Linked DNA regions of Rubinisphaera italica. The protein of the gene in region 1 interacts with the protein of each later gene in a pairwise test. Links are inferred from orthologs where the notes say so. Each region holds a gene or a part of one and is shown in the gene's direction. Other genes may lie near its edges.

Region 1 (10,016 bases):
CGACTTTGCTGCCGGGGTCATGTTGCTGGAATGCGAAGTGGCCTTCTTTGAAGGTTTTGTCGAAGTCGAGATATTCGTAGAGTTCGTTACCATCGATTGTGATTTTGATACGCGTCATTTCGCGACCACGCCAGACATCATCGCGAACTTCCACTTCGTATGTGAACCAGGTATCCGGTTTCACATGCTGCTGGTAAACGTGACACATGCCATAAATTGAGCCGGTGCGGATGGGATCGCGGTGGGTGCTGTCGATTTGGGCTTCGTATCCATTGGAAAACCCAGGTTGAGCGGTGGTTCGGAAATACATGCCGGAGTTGCCGCCGTCATTGATTTTCACTTCGGCTCGATAGTGAAAGTTTTTGTAGGGGCCTGTCGTCGTCACGAGCATCGAGGCATCTCCGGAACCACTGATTGCTCCGTCAATCACTTTCCAGTGACTGGTCTCTTTGCCAACTTTTTTCCAACCTTCGAGTGTTTTACCATCAAATAAAGAGATCCACTTGGCATCTTCAGCCGAAACACTCGCTCCAGTCGCAACAAACATCAACAAAGCAAAAACAGAGACACGCATTGTAAATAGAGACATCAATCATTTCCTGAACACGGGACAACAGGTTAATCACCTGCAAGTGGTTAAACTCGGAGACCGCATCGGTCTCACATCAGTGTATCGTGATCCATCACGAACGCAATTGCCGGGAAGCTCCTCTAAGTAATCTGTTCATTCATGGGGCTTCGGTCTAAACTTTGACAGAGTCATCAATCCGCTTACTTTTTAAAATTCTCTCAGGCAGATCGTTTTCCGATGTCGTTACCACGTTTCAGTGTCAACAATTCCGTTCTCGTCAATATGTTGATGCTCCTGCTGCTGTTTGCCGGGACTGCTCTCGCGTTCACGCTGGTGCGGGAGATGTTTCCGGAAACGAGGCCGGATCAGGTGATGATTTCGGTTGTCTATCCAGCTGTCCAGCCGGATGAACTGGAGAAAGCGGTCACGATTAAAATCGAAGAAGCGATTCGAGATCTCGAGGATATTGAAAAAGTCGAATCGACCGTTCAGGAAGGCATGAGCCAGACTGTCGCGACTCTCTACAACGAAGTCGATGATATCGACACAGTTCGCGACGAAATTGATGCGGAAGTCCGGGCTATTAATAATGAGTTGCCGGACGATATTGAAACGATCACCGTTCGCAATGTTGAACCGATGCTGCCTGTCCTCTCGGTCTCCCTGTTTGGCGAGGGAAGCGAAGCGAGCCTGAAGAAAGCGGCTCGCGATTTGCGGGATGAACTGCTCGAATTGCCGGGGGTGAGTGATATCACGATTTCCGGGATTCGGGATGATGAAATCAGTGTTGAAGTTCGCCCGCTGATGCTATTTGAGTATGACTTAACACTTGAAGAAGTCGCCGCGGCTATTCGTGCGTCCAATCTGGATGTTTCGGCTGGAAATCTGAAAGGGCCGCGTGCGAATGTGAATGTTCGCACGCTAGGCGAAGAAATTGAGGGGAGCGAACTGGGCGATATTGTCGTCAAGAATACGCCGAGTGGAAAGAAAATCTATCTGCGCGATGTGGCCGAGATTCGAGATGATTTTGTCGATGTCGATATCGAAAGTTACTTCGAAGGGAAGCCTTCGGTCACGCTGATTATCCAAAAGACTAAGTCTCAGGATGCGATTCAAATTGCGAATCTGGTACGTGCGTTTGTGAAAGGAAAGCAGCGTGAGGAGTTTGATGCCTATGGTATGCAGGCCGCTGCGAAACAACCTTGGTTAACCCGCCCTTTCGCGATTGCCATTGCACAATTTTCCAAGTTTATTAATACAATCAGTGGCCGCCCGGATCCTCAGGCGATTTATGACCACAGCTATGAGAATCCGTTTTCGCACAATTATGAGATTGCCATGCATGGTGATCTCTCTCGATTCATTCGTGGTCGCCTTGACCTAATGACTCGAAACGGCATGTCTGGTCTTGTCCTTGTTCTCATTTCTTTGATTCTCTTCCTGAACTGGCGGGTTGCGTTCTGGGCGGGGATGGGGTTGCCGATTTCCTTTATGGGCACATTCCTGGTGATGTGGCTGTTCGGTGTGTCGATCAATCTGCTGTCGATGTTCGGGCTGATTATCGTCCTGGGAATCATCGTCGATGATGCGATTGTGATTGGCGAAAATATCTTTCGACACGTCGAAGAAGGTGAGGAGCCGACGGAGGCGGCGGTGAAGGGAGCCGAGGAGGTGATGTGGCCTGTGATTGTCGCGGTCTCTACAACCATTGCCGGGTTTGCTCCTCTGCTATTTATCAAAGGCCGGATCGGCGACTTCATGCGGGAACTTCCCCTCGTGGTTCTGGCGGCTCTCTCCGTTTCTCTCATCGAAGCGCTGTTAATTCTGCCTGCGCACTTGAAGCATTTAAAAAAGCCCGACCACAAAAAGCATGAGGAAAAACTCTCAAAATCCGGCATTGGACGCATCTGGTCGAAAGTAGAAGCGTTTCAGGAACGCATCATGCAGAATGTGTTGATGCGTGTTTACGAAACAATTCTGCGAGGCGCCATGAAATGGAGATACGTTACTATTGCCGCAGCAATGGCGATGGTGATGATGTCGCTCGGCTTAGTGATTGGCGGCATCGTTCCGTTCGTATTCATACAGAAAATGGATAGTGAAACGATTACCGCCGATGTCGAATTACCCATCGGAACTGTTGTTGATACCACCCGCGATACGATGATTCGAATCTCAGAATTTGTTAAAGATGTCCCTGAGGTGACGAGCATACAAACGACGGTTGGATCACAGATCAACCTCGGTGGCACGGGTGCCTCAGCCGGTAGTCAGCAATCGCATTTAGGCCAGGTGATTGTCGAACTGATGGAAGCGGATGAACGGGAACGCAAGGGTTTACGTTCCAGTGAAGAACTGCTCGTCGCATTTCGCAAAATGACAGAAACTCTTTCGGGAGTCAATTCCGTCAAATGGGAAGCAATGAATGGAGGGCCAGCCGGGAAAGATATTGAAATCAAGGTGACCGGCAACAACTTTGAGGAATTACTCGAAGTGACCAACGCGATGAAGAATGAACTGGCATCGTATGATGGCGTTGTCGATCTGGATGACGATTACGATATCGGCAAACGCGAAGTTCAATTGCGACTGCTCCCCTCGGCTCGCTCAACAGGTATTACCGTCAATGAACTGGGTGGCTTTGTCCGACATGCGTTGTATGGCGTCGAAGCCCGTCGGGTGACGCGGAATCGGGAGGATGTCAAAATCATGGTTCGATTGCCCGAAGAGTTTCGGTCCGAGGTTTACAATCTGGAGGCTCTGCGAATACCTCGACCGGTCAATCCTCTCAATGCTGTCGCGATGAATGATGAAGCAGGTTTTCGTTGGATTCCGATTTCTGAGGTGGCCGAACTGAAAGAAACGCGAAGTTACACGAGTATTCATCGTTCTCAGCAACGTCGTTCGATCTCCATTTACGGCGACGTGGATGCAACTGCCAATAATGCGAATGCGGTGATGACGCAGTTTCAATCCGATTTTGTTCCCAGAATGCTGCGGGAACATCCCGGCATCATCATTGACTTTTCCGGTACAACCGAAGAACAACAGAAGTCGTTCAGCAGTCTCGGACTGGCGATGCCAGCTGCATTCCTGATGATTTATATGATGCTGGCCGGGCTGTTCAAATCATACTTCCAACCACTGGTTGTGATGTCTGCCATTCCGTTCGGAATTCTGGGTGCGATTATTGGACACTGGATCACCGGGAATCCGATTACAATTCTGAGCTGTATCGGTTTCCTGGCGCTCTCGGGAATCCTGGTAAATGATTCGCTGGTACTGGTCGACTTTATCAATACGCGATTGAAACGCGGAATAGATCCCCTCGAAGCCAATGTGATGGGAGCAAAACTTCGACTCCGCGCGATTCTTCTGACAACTCTTACCACGGCAGCCGGGTTGACTCCGCTGATGTTTGAGACAAGTTTTCAGGCGAAATTCCTGATTCCAATGGCCGTCACGTTAACTTATGGATTGATTTTTGCCACCGCATTGACATTAATCATTGTGCCCTGCCTGAATATGATTTTCATCGATATCTTTGCGGCTTTAGACCGATTTCGAGCGTCCCTTGGCTTGACTCATGAAGATGTTGCTCTGGTCTATGCGGCCACGACGAGTGGAGGAGAATCGGAATAGCTGGGCCTTTGACGAAATGGATTGGACTGTTCAAACTGCAATCGGTTGCCGACGAGTCAGCCTCTCCGTAAAGTAGTGATATTCACTGGGTAGATTCCAGGGCATTTTCAGGCGAGCCGAGTCAGTCATGACTCGGGTTTTTTCACGATTATTGTGCGGTCGTCCTGAAAAATGTTATTGATTAATCCACCTACCCGAGTCATGACTGACTCGGCTCGCCTATCAAAATATTTCTGGCCCGCTCTGCGGAACCGATACATCAACTCAAGTCACTCCCATGGACGAAAATCCCGCTCTTGATGACATGACCGAACTGGAAACGGTTGTCAATAATCTTCCACTTCGTACGGTCACGCATGCGGGTATGACCGTCGAGGGTTATTCGCGGGCAGCGGTGCAAAGTTACTGGCGGATTCCCGAGCTGAAAATCGGATTCGATCTGGGTGGCAGTCCGTGGTCGTTTATGGGGACGCCGACTTACTTCATTTCTCATGCTCATTTGGATCACATGGCGGCTCTGCCTCCGTTTGTTGCCCGGCGCCGCATGATGAAAATGGAGCCTCCGACCATTTATGTTCCCGCCGAAGTACAGGAAGATACCGAGCGCCTTCTGCGAGCCTGGCAAAAGCTGGATCGTGGTCGGATGCTTTGCAATTTGATTGGTGTCCAGGCGGGCGATGAAATCGAACTGAGCCGCGAGCATGTTGCCACCGTCGTGCAGACGAAGCATACGGTGCCTTCAGTCGGCTACATCATTTGGGACCGCCGCAGAAAATTGAAACCAGAGTATCAGGGGCTGGCTGGCGATGAAATTCGCGACATTCGCATGTCGGGAACCGATGTTACGCACGAAACTCGATATCCCTTGGTTGCGTACATGGGGGACACGGCTCCTGTCGGTCTCGATAATTGCGAAGATGTTTACAATGCAAAAATCCTGATCACGGAAATGACGTTCTTCCGCCCCGAACATCGTAAATCGAAGATTCACAAATTCGGTCATACGCACCTGGATGACATTATCGATCGAGCAGAGAAGTTCAATAATGAGATGATTATCCTCTGCCACTTCAGCACGCGATATCACACATCGCATCTGAAAAAAGCCGTTATGAAAAAGTTGCCCGACTCCATCAAAGATCGTGTCATTCTCTGGATTTAACACTTACGGAATTAATTATGCCGACACTTCTGGAACGTTTTCTGACTTACGTTTGTATCGATACTCAGTCGGATGAAACTTCTCCTTCTGCGCCGAGTACCGAAAAGCAATTGGATCTGTCCCGATTGCTGGAGCAGGAGTGCCGGGAACTTGGCCTGAAGGATGTTTCGCTCAGTCCTCATGGTATCGTGCTGGCGACATTGCCAAGTAACATTTCTGAGAAAGTCCCGACGATTGCCTGGGTTGCTCATGTCGATACGTCTCCCGAGTATTCCGGCACGAATGTCAATCCAATTGTGCATGAAGAGTACGATGGCGAGGACATCGTGCTGCCGGGCGATCCGTCCAAAATCCTGAAAGTAAGTGAGAATCCCGAGTTGTCGCAACTGGTTGGGGAATCGATCATCACGACCGATGGAACGACTTTGCTTGGTGCAGATGATAAATCGGGAATTGCGGTCATCATGGCGGCTGTCGAATATCTGATTGAGCATCCTGAGATTCCGCACGGGCCTGTTCGAGTCTGCTTTACAGTCGATGAGGAGATCGGCCGTGGGATTGAGAATATGGATTTCGACGCTCTTGGCTCAGTGTGCGCCTACACGCTCGATAGCGATGGGCGTGGTCGAATCGACTCCGAAACATTTTCTGCAGATCAGGCGACAATCATTGTTAGAGGCATCAATACGCATCCTTCTGTGGGAAAAGGGGCGATGGTGAATGCGATTCGCATCCTGTCTGCCTTTATTGATCGGATACCTCAGCTGACACTCAGCCCGGAAACAACGGATGATCGTGAGGGTTTCATGCATCCGTATCACATTTCGGGAGGCGTAGCCGAAGCCTCTGCTCGCATTATCTTGCGAGATTTCGAAACTGAGAATCTTCACGCTCAGGCGAAACTGCTCGAATCGATTGCGGAATCCCTTCGCTGCGAATACCCCAAAGCGGAAATCGAAGTGCAGATCAAAGAACAGTATCGCAACATGCGAGATGGTCTTGAGAAAGAACCACGAGCATTGCCGTTTGCCATTGAAGCAACGGCTGCAGCCGGTCTGGAACCGCATCAGGATATCATTCGCGGCGGAACCGACGGTTCTCTGATGACAGCAGCTGGTTTGCCGACGCCGAATTTGTCGTCCGGACAACATAACCCCCACAGTCCGCTGGAGTGGACCAGTGAAATCGAAATGGAGTCGGCTAAGATGGTCCTCGTCGAACTGGCTCGTCGCTGGGGGCAGGAACGACTCTCATGACGGATGAAGCTGGCGGATCGAAATTACTGCTCGAACTCCGTGGTATTGATGTTCGCTTCAAGAACAATGCCGCGAATACGCTGCAGGGAATTGATCTGAGCATTTCCGCAGGAGAATCGTTTGGAATTGTCGGCCCCTCAGGTTGTGGAAAGTCGACGTTGTTACGTGTGATTGCAGGGTTGCTGCCTGAGAATGCAGGCCAGCGAATTTTACATCAGCCGGAAATCGCCAATCCGGGTCGAATCGCAATGGTCTTTCAAGATGCCCGGCTGCTTCCCTGGCGAACCGTGCTGAGTAATATGGCCATCCCCTTCGAACTGGTGAATCAACCTGTCAATCGAGAGAAAATTGAATGGCTGCTCAACAAAACGGGCATCTCCCCGGCTGATTACGAAAAGTATCCGACACAACTTTCTGGCGGCATGAAAATGCGCGTCGCTGTCGCCCGTTCTCTGGTGCTGGATCCCGAATTGCTTTTGCTGGATGAGCCCTTTGCTGCGGTCGATGATTTTTTGCGGGAACAACTCAACGACGAACTGATCGGCTGGCAGCAGGAATTTGGTTTTGCGACCGTCCTCGTGACGCATCATTTAGGAGAGGCGGTTTTTCTGAGCCAGAAAGTCAAATTGATGTCTGCTCATCCGGGCCAGATTGTGGAAGAGGTCACAATTCCCTGGACGACAAGGAATGAGGCGTTGAGGGAATCGTCTGAATATGTTTCGCTGGTGGCGGAGATCAAGCATCGCTTGCGGAAAAAGCAGTGACCTTCAATATTGATCAGCGATTCTGGGGGCTCCGCTGCGCTTCGACCCCAGCCACTCACCATCCAAGTGATTAGTCTTTGGAAATCAGGTTTGGTCCTTGACCAAATTTTTTGACGTATTTTCCGTCCCCGGATTTCTCGTACTTGGTAAAGCCGAGGTCGTTGAGTTTTTTATCGTCTTTGACGCTCCGTTCCATGTTCATGCCCATCCAGCGGGAGCCGATGGCGGGAGCAGTAATGACGCGACGGACCGGTTCCCCCGTTTCTGGATGAGCAGTCAGCGGATCTTCAGCCATGCGCTGGACGACTTCAAATCGTTCCCCAGGTTGTTTGTCTTCGCGGACGACTTCGTAGAGATAAACGGGCATTGAAGAACTCACACATAAAATGAGACTAGAATCAGGTCGATTCTTAATTCTACACTAGAGGAAAGCCAACTTGAAGAGGCTTATGAAAAATCTCTCAGTTCACTGTCCACGACTCTCCCGGTTGCAGCACTTTCGGTTCCGACTCTGTGTGATTGAGAATTCCATCCGACCAGGCTTGCGTATGCTGCTCAATAATAGGCCAGGTGTTGTAATGACAGGGAATCACCGTCGGTGCCCTCAGAAACTCGGCTGCTCGAATGGAATCTGCAGGCCCCATCGTGAAGTTGTCTCCGATGGGCACAACAGCCACATCCAGTCCCTCATCGGCAATCAAAGTCATGTCGTAAAACAGGCCGGTATCTCCTGCGAAATAGATGACTCGATCTTCCGCTTTCACGATTATCCCAGCCGGGTTGCCGCCATCGGAACCATCGGGCAGTTGAGAACCATGATGGGCAATCGTCAATTTGATCTTGCCAAATTCGAATTCATGTTCGCCTCCAATGTGCATCCCATGAGTCTTTTTCACGCCCTGATTCGTCAACCAGTTCGAAATTTCAAAATTGGCAATGACCAGAGCCTCCGTCCGTTGTGCGATTTCGACCGTATCGCCGACATGATCTCCATGTCCATGCGTCAATAGAATCACATCTGGCTTCATATCCTCAGCCAGCATGTCTGTGAGGGGGTTGTCATTGAGAAACGGATCGATCAGTAATGTGTGAGACGAAGTTTTCAGCTGGAAAGCAGAATGTCCAAAGTAAGTGATTTCAATTGGCATAATTAAACGCTTTTTTCGTGTTTGCTCAGTAGTCATCCATCGAGATGATCATTTTGATGAACTCGACCTGCTTTCAGCATAACCACACTGCAGAGCACGTCAATAAGTCATCGAATGTTGAACTTCGAGAGGTCGCATTTTTTGAACATCTGCTATCATAATTGATTCAGGAACAAAAATTTGCTGAATTTCATTTGCGACTCTACATGCAGGTTCTCGTCACATGGCTATCACAATTTCGATCTGGGCACTTCGAATTGCGGCACTGGGCATAATTTTTCTAAGTGCACTCCCTTTTCTGCCTGTGGGCGCGTGGTGGGTGAGGATTTGCGATTTTCCGCGCGTTCAACTTCTGGCACTTCTCATGCTGGTGCTGCTGATAACCTGCATTCTCCGCTGTTACTCCAAATGGCAAACAATAGATACAGCCCTGTTTGTTTTGATTGGCATCACAGGGCTCTGGCAGATTTCCTTCATTTTGCCCTATACCATGATCTGGTCCGAAGAGGTTCCCGGAATTACAGAGATTCCAGAGGGTAATCCATCGTTTCGGATTGTCATTGCGAATCTGGAAATTGGGAATGAGGAGAAAACAGCTGTAGTCGAAAAATTGAATGAATTTGATCCCGATATTTTACTGACGATTGAAACCGATCAGCCTTGGATGGATGAGTTGACGAATCTGGATCGCGAATTGAAGCTGCATTCTCATGTGGTTCGAGATGCCGAGCTGATGCTGATTGCAAAAACCGTTTCTGAAAATCAGCAGGATTCCTGGATCGTCACTGGCGATTTTAACGATGTCGCCTGGTCGCATACAACGCGATTATTTAAGCGCGTCAGTGGGCTGAAAGACCCTCGCATAGGCCGTCGAATGCTGAATACCTTTCACTCTGAATACCCACTTCTGCGGTATCCGCTTGATCATGTCTTCGTCTCCAACGGATTTCATCTGGAGTCGCTGGATCGCGCAAAAATGCCCGGCTCCGATCACTTCGCTGTCATTGCCGATCTCGTTTACATCGCCGAAAAAGGAACGGAACCGGAACCGGAAGGCAATGATCAGAAAGACTCTAAAGAGATGATTGAGGAGGGGATTGATGATGCTCAGGAGAAAAGCGTAGCGGCTCCGGAAGCGGGGACTTCTGAATGAAGTGGGATATTTTCGCAGCAGTCGAGCTACTTCTCTGAGCGATTCTGCAAGAGTATTCAACCGAAGTTTTTGAGAATAATTTCTACTCGTGACTAACTGGACACGATAACAGCCTGCATTCAGACTCGAATTTTTTAGGACAATTATTAACGTGTCAGAATCTGTAACAATGGTATAAAATCTGCGTCTGTTCTGCGTATCCATCAGCCAAGCTTATTCTGCCATAAAAGTTCCTAAATATAGCACGACCATATAATGCCTGAATCTTCAAATCTTCAAGAGTCCATCCAGTATCATCTGCAGTTTCTTTATCCTCAGGA
Region 2 (9,963 bases), 3.4 Mb from region 1 along the record:
CAGTCGGAATTCTGCTCGTCTGTTCGATCCTGGCATGTGTCGGCTTGAATCTTGCCAGTGGTATTACAACCTTTGCTGGTGCATTGGTTGCACTTGGAGTGTATGCGGTAGGTAAAACATTCTTCTGGCCTACAATGCTTGCTGTTATTGGAGACCGATTTCCCCGAACCGGTGCTGTCGCGATGAGCATCATGGGTGGTATTGGAATGATGTCCGCAGGCCTGATTGGATCAGCTGGATTGGGTTATGCCAAAGATCGATATGCCGGTGAAACTCTCAAAGTTGCTGATGTTCAGGTTTACGAAGAATACAAAGCGGATTCATCGAGTCAATTTTTATTCTTTGGAGAAGTGACCGGACTCGATGGTCAGAAGTTTGAAGAGATTAAAAAAATTGACCCAGCAGATCGCACGGAAGCTCAGGATTTAGTTGTTGAATCCAGCATCACAGGTGATCGCAAGACTCTGGTAGCGGACTCCTTTATTCCAGGTACAATGGCGATCATCTATCTGCTGCTGTTCTTCTACTTCAAATCGATTGGTGGCTACAAAACCGTGCACTTGGCAGGCACTAAAGCTGAGGAAATCGATAAAAACGATGAAGTCATTCCAGCTCACGAAAGCTAAGCTGACAAGCTTGCAAAGATAAATTCAAAAGCCTCCGGGATCTTTTTCCGGAGGCTTTTGTTATGCTTAAAATTCAAATTACACATTCCACGACAATCCTTCTGATCCTCCAGAAACCAGAAAGTCGATCATGTTACGATTCCTCTTCCCCGCACTCCTCCTGACATGCAGTTTGCCTGCGTTATCTATTGCGCAATCGCCCAATGAATTTCTAGTCGCGGAACCGACGACTGCCGCTTTACTGCAAACGCTGGATGATGTTCGCAGCATTCGGGAACAGCAGTCCGATCCGGTCACGATTGTCATTCCTGAAGGACGCTATGAATTTTCAGAACCGTTAACTCTCGATGCACAACTTGTCGGTCGAGGTTTGAAATTGGTGGCCGCAGAATCTGGCAAGGTTGTGTTTGCGGGAAGTCAGCAGCTTTCGATTTCTAAGCGGGAAGAGAACGGTCGCCTGCATTACCAGTTGCCACAAGGCTGGAATAAGAATGGTCAACCACGTGCGATGATTGTTAATGGCAAACTCTCTTCGCCGGCCCGTTTTCCAAACCAGGGATATTTGCGTATCGAAAAGGCACTCGAGGATCGACGCAGTGGATTTATTGTTCAAGCAGGAGACCTCTCCGCAGAAAACAAATTGCCAGCCTCAGGATACGATTTGATTCTGATGCACGACTGGTCCAGCAGCCGATTGCCAGTGGGATCATTCGATGCAGAATCTCGCACACTGAAAACCGTTGGCCCGATCGGCTGCTCTGCTCGACATTACGCGATTGATCATTTTGAAAAGCAGCCGCGATATTATCTGGAAGGTCATGCCAACTTTGCGGATCTCCCGGGCGAATGGTTTATCGATGCCGAGAATTCCGAACTGATTATGCTTCCTTCTGCCTCTCAGGAAGAACCGATTATTGCCTTGCCCGTTTTGACGACACTCTTCTCCGCGATTGGAACCGATGATTCGCCCATCACAAATCTCTCGGTTCAGGGAATTACATTTTCCGAAACGGCATTCCCGATGCCAGCCGGAGGATTGGCAGGAGCACAGGCTTCCATGCATGAGCCACGGGATGCATCAGGAAAGAGAACGACTTCCGATCGACCAATGCTGCCGGCTGGGGTTTATATCGAGAATGCCAAAGGCTGCCGCTTTCAGGGATGTCAGTTTCAGGCGATGGGAGGGACGGGCCTCTGGTTCTCCAACCGCACGACTAACTGCTTGATGCAACGCTGCAAAGTGACTGATGTGGGCGGGAATGGATTGAATCTGGGAGAAAATAATTCTCGTCGCGTGGATGGAAAAGCGTGGTATCAGTCTGCTCCCGAGCAGGTGCCGACGGCTAATAAAATCGATCAATGTGAAGTGAGTCAATGTGGAGTGATCCTGCCAGGTTCCGTCGCCATCTGGGCTCCATTGAATCGTGAGTTGGAAATCACAAACAATAACATTCACGATTGTCCCTACACTGGAATTTCCCTCGGCTGGATGTGGAATCCTTCCAACACCCCAGCTGGGAATAATCGCATTGCCGACAATCGCATCCAATACATGATGCAGGTCCTGAGTGATGGCGGCGGGATTTACACGCTGGGACTGCAGCCGGACAGTGTGATCGAAAACAATCTGATTACCGACATTCCTCTCAATGCTGGCCGAGCAGAATCGAACGGCATGTTTCTGGATGAAGGTTCGACGGGCTTTACGATCCGCAATAATGAAATCCGCAGGATTGATCGTTCGCCCATTCGCTTTCATAAAGCGGGAGAGAACCTCGTCGAAAACAATCGCTGGGAACTGGCAACAGAATCGACTCCTCCAGTGCGATTTAATAACACTCCCGAAAAGAATATTACAATTGTCGATAACACAGTGCTTGAGACACAAAAACGCATCTTCCTGATCGGCAATTCACTAACCTGGGATACGATTCCGAGTCGACTCGATGAAGGTGTCGAGTGGCATGTCGATTGTGGAAAGAGTCTCAAATATATTCAGGAACATCCCGAACAACCTTGTGTTGGAACCTCCCGTCTCTGGCCACTCGCATTTCGCTCGGCTCAATACGATCTCATCTCTTTTCAGCCCCATTATGGCACAACCCTCGAAGAAGATTTTGCAACGATTTCAGAGTGGCTCGAACTGCAGCCGAACGCGACGGTTATCATTCACACAGGCTGGGCTCGACATGCAGAATTGAAAGCAGAGTTTGCCGATGATGATTCCGCAGGAACTCTGACGCATAGTCAGGCTTATTTTGAGGCCTTACTCAAGCAGTTGCGAGACGCGTATCCCGATCGCGAATTCCGCAGTACTCAGGCGATGAACGCTTTGCAACAGATTCAGCAGGACATCGATACTGGTAATGCTCCGCTGGAAAACATCGAGCAGATGTATCGCGACAGCATCCACATGACAATTGGACCGGGACGCTATCTGATGCACAACATGATGCGAAAAGCGATGGGACAAAAACCTGTTTCTGACGGATTTCCAGAGTTTGATCCGGAGTTGAAAACTTATCTGGATGGTGTAATGCAGCAGTTTTGAATTCGCATCTTAAGGATAAGTTTATACTCAAGTTGGTGCCACGGCTCTATGAGCCGTGTAAATCGATGTCGATGATAAAAAGCACAGCTCATAGAGCCGAGGCACAACAGAACCGCTGTTTATTTTGAAACGGCAGCATTCAATTGCAGTTCCTGAAACTGAGTTTTGAAGATCTGCAGTTTTTCGTTGAATCGTTCGCGATCCAGGTCATCGACCCGCTCAAGTTGAAGTGCATTTTCAAGTCGAGTGATGGCCGCCTGATGTTCCCCGGTTCGCCACTCGGCTAAGGCGTATTGATACTGAACCACCGGCAATTCCGGGGAGACCTGACTGGCCTGTTTCCAGAGAGCCGAGTCATTTCGCCAGACAGACAATTGTTGAACAGATATGGCAGAATAAGCCAGAACGACCAGCCCCGCAGTTAAAGCGGCAATCCGAAAAGACGTCTGCGGCTTCAGAGTTCGAATACTAAAGTCAGGGTGGCGGGGGCGCTCCGCTTCAGCGGAAGCCCCCGAGCTCTCAACATTTTGGGGGCTTCTGTGCGATAACGCCACCGCCATTCCACGATAAAATACAGACTCCACTGCTGCCACCATCAATCCAAAGAAGGCGATGCAGGGTAGATAGAGATAGCGGTCATTCATCAAGGTCGTTAGTGGAAAAAAATTTAAGACCGGAATCATCAATGCAAGAGCACTTAACGAGGCGAACAGAATCAGCGGTTGCGATTCCCGTTTCATCCAGATCCACACTGCAATAATTCCCCAGGCGAATACGGAAACAGCAATCGCGGCTCCAATTCCCTGGATTGTCGGATCGTAAAGGATGGCCAGATCGGTCGGCCAGAGCAGCATGCCGACGTACTTCCACATCAGCACGGAATCAATCCCCAGGATCTCGAGTTTACTGTGACCGAGATGATGTCGGATACCGCCCGTTTGCGAGTTTTGAGAACCGGCTGTCAGCAGAATGAACCAGATGGCCAGCAACCCGCTGACAAACTGCCGGGCCAGCGAATCGGCGAAAGAGCGTCGACGCACAATAATGTCATAGACAAAAACGATACCCGGAACGACCACAGCCGAGGCTTTGCACATCAAGGCGACGACAAACAGAATCGTTCCTGATAACTCGTCCTGTGAAGTTCGTTCGCGTTTTAACCAGAAGAGCAGTGACAGCAGAATGAAAGCCGAGGACAGTAAGCCTTTACGAGCAGAAATCCAGACGACCGATTCGATTTGAATCGGGTGAATCGCAAATAACAGCGCGACTACCAATGCAAACACGTGTCGCGTTGTGATCTGCCGCACGAGTAAAAAAACAAGTATCGCGTTAATGCCATGCAGCAGAACATTCGTCAGATGATATCCCCCCGCCCATTTGCCCCACAGCGAGTGATCAATCAGGTAAGAAAAGATCGTCAGCGGAGCGAAATTCCGTGTGACCGTTTCGGTGCAGATTCCATACAGATTCTGGAAAGACCAACTTTGGACGAGCGGATTGCGATGGATATACCAGGGATCATCCCAGTTTACAAAATCAAAAGTGACAGAAATCCCAAAGACCGCCAACACAAGACCGAACAATAGAAACATCGCGCGCCGTGTATGCAAGGCAACATCGTATTCCGGTTGTTGAGGTTGAGAGTCCATAAGCCCGGTGCCACGGCTCTGTGAGCCGTGTTTTTGGTCGTCGATTGCAATTCGCACGGCTCACAGAACCGTGGCACATTCAATTCAAGCGTAGCTTACGATTTCCTCAGCAGCGAATTTCCCGATGCATCTCGATGTTGCGTTTTTGAAACCGATTCCTGCAACCGTTATAAGCGTTACAGGATGGGCGGCTGGGGTCGTAGCGAAGCCAAGCACCCAGAAGTACTCGTATGGTGCCACGGCTCTGCGAGCCGTGTTTTTAGACGTCGATTGCAAATCGCACGGCTCACAGAGCCGTGGCACGTCATGAAAATCAGTCAACCATACCGCGGCGTTTAAGCTCAGCGACAACGGTGCTGACAATCCGGGTCACTTCATCCGCATTGCCTGCTGAGTTGCCATCGATCGGACAGCCGCCGATTGGTTCATCGCTGTAGCCATGCGTGGACAGCATACATTGCAGTTCTTTGCTCAGCGTTTGCAGATCCGTTTTCTGTTCTGAAGACAACGGCTGACGTCCGCAGCCCATTTTGAAACCACGAAGTTCAACAGCTGACCTGAAACCTTCAGGGAATTCTGCCGAATAAAGCATGACATCAAAGAGTTTGACGAGATCATACTGCAACTGGCGGGCTTTTTCGATTTGATGGGAAGTCGTCAAATCGTAAAGTGCTCGGGTCAATTCCGGAACGACACCGGACGTCGCATTTGTGCCGCCGTCGCATCCGCTGAGCAGCATCGGCATTAAGGCGGCATCCCAGCCAGTCAGAAAACTGAACTCGGGACGATTCGGGCGGACGGCTTGAATCATGCGAATCATGTGGGGCAGGTCGCCTGACGAATCTTTGATCGCCACAATTTTTTCGCACTCTTCACTCAGTCGCTGAACCGTCGGAACATCAATCGGGCTGGCGAACATCGGAATGTTGTAGAGGGTGACATCAATCGGCGTGTTATCTCCGATCTCTTTGAAATATGCGTATACGGAAGCCGGGCTCAGTTTGTAGTAGAAGGGAGCGACAATCGCGACGGCTCGTACACCGACTTCGTGATAATATTCGCAGGCGCGAATCGTCTCTTTGACATTCGCCTCGGCTGCTCCTGCCAGGATCGGCACGCGCCCGGCGGTTTGGTCAGCAATGATTTTGACAATCCGTCGGCGTTCTTCTGGAGTGAATCGCGTGAATTCGCCCGTTGAACCGTTCGGGTAGAGACCGTGGACCCCTTTTTCGATCAGCCAGTCGACATAGCGACGCAATTCAGCCTCGTTAATCTCTCCATGCTGAGTCATTGGGACAAGATTTGGAGTAAAAATTCCTTTGAGACGCTCGGCCATTGAAACGGTCGCTTTCACGGTTAATATGTACAGTTAAATGCTTCGGTTTTACTTCGAGTCAGACCAAATATAGTTCAATAGTCTGTAAGAATAGCTCAAAAATCTGGAATTGTTGAGCGATAGCAAGGCTACGCCGGGAAGTTCCTTCGGGATATGATGCCTTGGAGTCCGAGGAATTTGCAGGGAAAATCATGAAAATCCGCTGAAATTCCGGGTTTCACAGACAATGTTTTGTGGAATGGATTGTTTGCGATCACCTCTGTCGGTTAAAGTTCGCTGATCATGCATTATTTCAAATCGCGCACCAGCTTGCGTGATGCCCTTATTTTTCACCCCCGGCAGTTCAAGTTCATGATCATCGTATTAAAACCAAACTCTACAGACGAACAGATTCAACACATCCTCGAAAAAATCGAGGAGATGGGCTTTGCTCACGATTTAAGTAAAGGCGAGAAGCGAACCGTCATCGGCGTGATCGGTGAAGAGGACCTGCTTCGCGAAGCACCATTGCGTGCTATTCCTGGTGTCGAGGATGTCCATGCGGTTCTCAAGCCTTATAAAATGGCGAGCCGGGAGTATCAGGAAGAGGATTCCATTATCGACCTCGGCTACGGCGTGAAAGTCGGCGGCGGTCATTTAATGATGATCGCCGGGCCTTGTGCGATTGAAGGAAAAGAAATCCTCTCAGAAATCGCCCACGCCATCAAAGCCAGCGGTGCAAACGTATTACGAGGTGGAGCATTCAAACCACGCACCAGCCCCTACAGTTTCCAGGGAATGGGAGAAGAAGGCCTGAAAATTCTCCAGGATGTTGGACACGAACTGCAGATGCCTGTCGTGACCGAAGTGATGGATCCTCGACAGGTCGAGCTGATCGATCAATACACCGATATCTTCCAGATCGGTGCCCGCAACATGCAAAACTTCAATCTGCTTAAGGAAGTCGGTTCGACCAACCGTCCGGTTTTACTCAAACGCGGAATGAGTGCGACGGTTGTCGATCTGCTCATGTCTGCCGAATACATTATGGCCAACGGCAACAAGCAGGTCATTCTGTGTGAGCGTGGAATTCGCAGTTTCGATTCCTCAACGCGGAATCTGCTCGATCTGGCTGTTGTGCCGAACGTAAAAGGACTGACACACCTGCCGATCATTGTCGATCCTTCACACGCGACAGGCCGACCGGACCTGATTCCTTCAATGTCTCTAGCATCCATTGCTGCAGGAGCTGATGGGGTGCATATTGAAGTGCATTGCAATCCAGAACTTGCCAAAAGTGATGGACCGCAGGCTTTGTTGCCGCATCAGTTCGATGAAGTAATGAAGAAAATGCGGAGTATGGCTGAACTGATGGGCAAAACCATCGGCGATCCCGTTGCCACTGCATAAGTACATTTCAAATAATAACTCAGGCGAGCCGAGCCAGTTATGGCTCGGGTATTCTCACGATCAATGTGCATGATTTGAGAACGCCAATCAATATTGCTCGCCACAATATCTCGAATGATAACTGTATAAAATAAAGGAAATCCCCATGCGACGTCCGATGATTGCCGGTAACTGGAAAATGAACACTGATCTTGCCAGCGGAACCGAACTGGCCAAGGGTTTGGCGAGTCATGTCGCCGGCAAAGATTCATCCGTCGATGTGCTGGTCTGCCCTCCGTTTCCTTACCTGCAGGCTATCAAAGAAGCGGTCGGTGATTCCGGAATTTCTGTCGGTGCTCAGAACTGCTACTTTGAAGAATCGGGAGCATTCACCGGCGAAGTCTCTGTCGACATGCTGCAGGACATCGGTTGCGACTGGGTGATTCTCGGACACAGCGAACGCCGCCATGTCCTCGGCGAATGCGATGGGACGATCAATAAGAAAACCAAAGCAGCAATCGCTAAAAATCTGGGTGTTGTCCTGTGTGTCGGTGAACTTCTCGAAGAACGCGAGTCCGACAAAACGGGAGAAGTGCTCGATACTCAAATGAAGGGCGGACTGGCTGATGTTTCAGAAGCCGATCTCAGCAAGATCATCATTGCCTACGAACCGGTCTGGGCGATTGGCACTGGAAAAACGGCTTCTCCGGAACAGGCTGATCAAGCCCACGCTCATTTGCGTAATTGGTTGAGTAGCAATTACAGCCAAGCCGCAGCTGAGGCGATGCGAATCCTGTATGGAGGAAGTGTCAAACCGAGCAATGCTGAGGAACTGCTCGGCCAGCCGAATGTCGATGGCGCTCTGGTTGGTGGAGCCAGCCTGACTGTCGATAACTTTGGACCAATTATCGATGCTGGTCGATCCAAGTAACCTCTGCTGATGAATTTTTGCTCTATAATGCCCGGGTAACCCCGGGCATTTTTATTGGGGGGAACTTTTATAAAATAACTGGGGTCGTCACAAAGCGAAACCCTGCAGATTTCTCAGGGTGAGAATCCTCCTATTCGCTAGGTTCGCCATCACAGTCAACGCGAACGGTGCAGTCGGAATTTAATCGGGGTCTGATCGAATAAGTCGCCATTCGCCAGTTTCTATTGCATGCTAAACCCAATATGATGGGCCAGCATGGACAAAAGTTTCATTTCCCATGAAACTCCTGACAATCATATCGACTCGACTGACTTAACTCTTCATCCACTCCATGAATAATCCAAACCCGAACGAACGAATCTCGGCTTGTGTCCAGGCGGTTGAAAAACTGGCTCGACAAAGCTTGCCTCCTGATGATTTTCTTCGTCAGTTTCTCGCGTTTGCCATGGAAGGTTCGCAGGCACCGGCAGGAGCGATCTGGGGACTGGCCGAAAATGGAATTCGTCTGGTTGGCGAACAAAATATTGCCGCCACGGAAATACTTCAAAATCAGGCCCGTACTCAGAAAAATTCCAAGTTGCTGACCGAGGTCGTCAACAATTCTCAGACGATTGCCATCGGTCCCGCCAGCACAAAAGCCGAGTTGCGACCTGCTGCTTTAGTCGTTGTCGTTTCGCCGATTTTTAAGGAGAAGCAATGCGCAGCGATCCTGCAGCTGTTTTTTCCCGAGACCATTTCCGATGAAGCTCAAAAAGGGATGATGCAGTTTGCAGAGCATTTGTCTGGGTTGGCATCGTTACACCTCTCCGGAAAAATGGCTTCACCAGTAGCAGTCAACTCCAAAACGTTCTGGGAATCGATCGATCGCTTTTTACTCGATCTGCATAACGGGCTCGACACCAATCAGGTTGCGACCACCGCTGCCAATGATATGCGACAGATATTAACCGTCGACCGTGTCGCAATCGCCATGAAGTGGGGCCGAAAAACAAAAATGATTGCGGTGAGCGGGCAGGACAAAGTCAATCGCAATGCAAACCTGATGCAGAAGTTGAATCGACTGGTTCGCACTGTTTATCAGTCCCGCAAACCTTTCATCTACAACGGACAACTCAAAGATCTCGCCCCTCAAGTCGAAAAACAACTGGCGGATTATCTCGAAGAATCCAATGCACGCATGCTGGCCATCTATCCGCTTGAATATCAGGATCGAGAACATAAATCAGAAGATAAACCTCAGAATAAAGAAAAACCGCCAGTCCTGATTGGTGCAATGGTGGTCGAACTGTTGACCTCCCACAACTGGGATACTGACCGTCAAGCTGCAGCTGAATTGGTCTCAGATCATATCGCCACTGCGATTCATAATGCCGATGAACACGAGAAAATCTTTCTGCTCCCCCTCTGGCGATTTATCGGTCGCGGATTCCGAGCGTTGCGGGGAAAGACACTGGTTAAAACATTAGTCGTGAGCGGTTTGATTCTTGCAGCACTCCTCG

The links.
Region 2: the proteins of pepT (region 1) and tpiA interact in binary tests that used the Escherichia coli proteins (3 or more experiments, as listed by UniProt). The link is inferred for Rubinisphaera italica from one-to-one orthologs.

The regions. Positions count from the first base shown.
Region 1 is NZ_SJPG01000001.1:4,103,337-4,113,352, reverse strand. The notes cover bases 4,719-7,511. They hold pepT (peptidase T), read left to right. Parts: upstream 4,719-5,392; coding sequence 5,393-6,631; downstream 6,632-7,511. Other genes in these bases: Pan54_RS15360 (FmdB family zinc ribbon protein), read right to left, coding at 7,466-7,511; Pan54_RS15365 (ABC transporter ATP-binding protein), read left to right, coding at 6,628-7,395; Pan54_RS15375 (MBL fold metallo-hydrolase), read left to right, coding at 4,719-5,375. Outside these bases: Pan54_RS15385 (3-keto-disaccharide hydrolase), read right to left, coding at 1-589; Pan54_RS15380 (efflux RND transporter permease subunit), read left to right, coding at 809-4,213; more of Pan54_RS15375, read left to right, coding at 4,491-4,718; more of Pan54_RS15360, read right to left, coding at 7,512-7,762; Pan54_RS15355 (metal-dependent hydrolase), read right to left, coding at 7,857-8,543; Pan54_RS15350 (endonuclease/exonuclease/phosphatase family protein), read left to right, coding at 8,767-9,696; Pan54_RS15345 (sugar phosphorylase), read left to right, coding at 9,952-10,016. UniProt on the Escherichia coli protein: Cleaves the N-terminal amino acid of tripeptides.
Region 2 is NZ_SJPG01000001.1:651,521-661,483, forward strand. The notes cover bases 6,842-9,581. They hold tpiA (triose-phosphate isomerase), read left to right. Parts: upstream 6,842-7,699; coding sequence 7,700-8,464; downstream 8,465-9,581. Other genes in these bases: aroF (3-deoxy-7-phosphoheptulonate synthase), read left to right, coding at 6,842-7,554; Pan54_RS02570 (efflux RND transporter periplasmic adaptor subunit), read left to right, coding at 8,796-9,581. Outside these bases: Pan54_RS02540 (MFS transporter), read left to right, coding at 1-626; Pan54_RS02545 (right-handed parallel beta-helix repeat-containing protein), read left to right, coding at 757-3,177; Pan54_RS02550 (hypothetical protein), read right to left, coding at 3,297-4,829; Pan54_RS02555 (dihydrodipicolinate synthase family protein), read right to left, coding at 5,143-6,165; more of aroF, read left to right, coding at 6,517-6,841; more of Pan54_RS02570, read left to right, coding at 9,582-9,963. UniProt on the Escherichia coli protein: Involved in the gluconeogenesis. Catalyzes stereospecifically the conversion of dihydroxyacetone phosphate (DHAP) to D-glyceraldehyde-3-phosphate (G3P).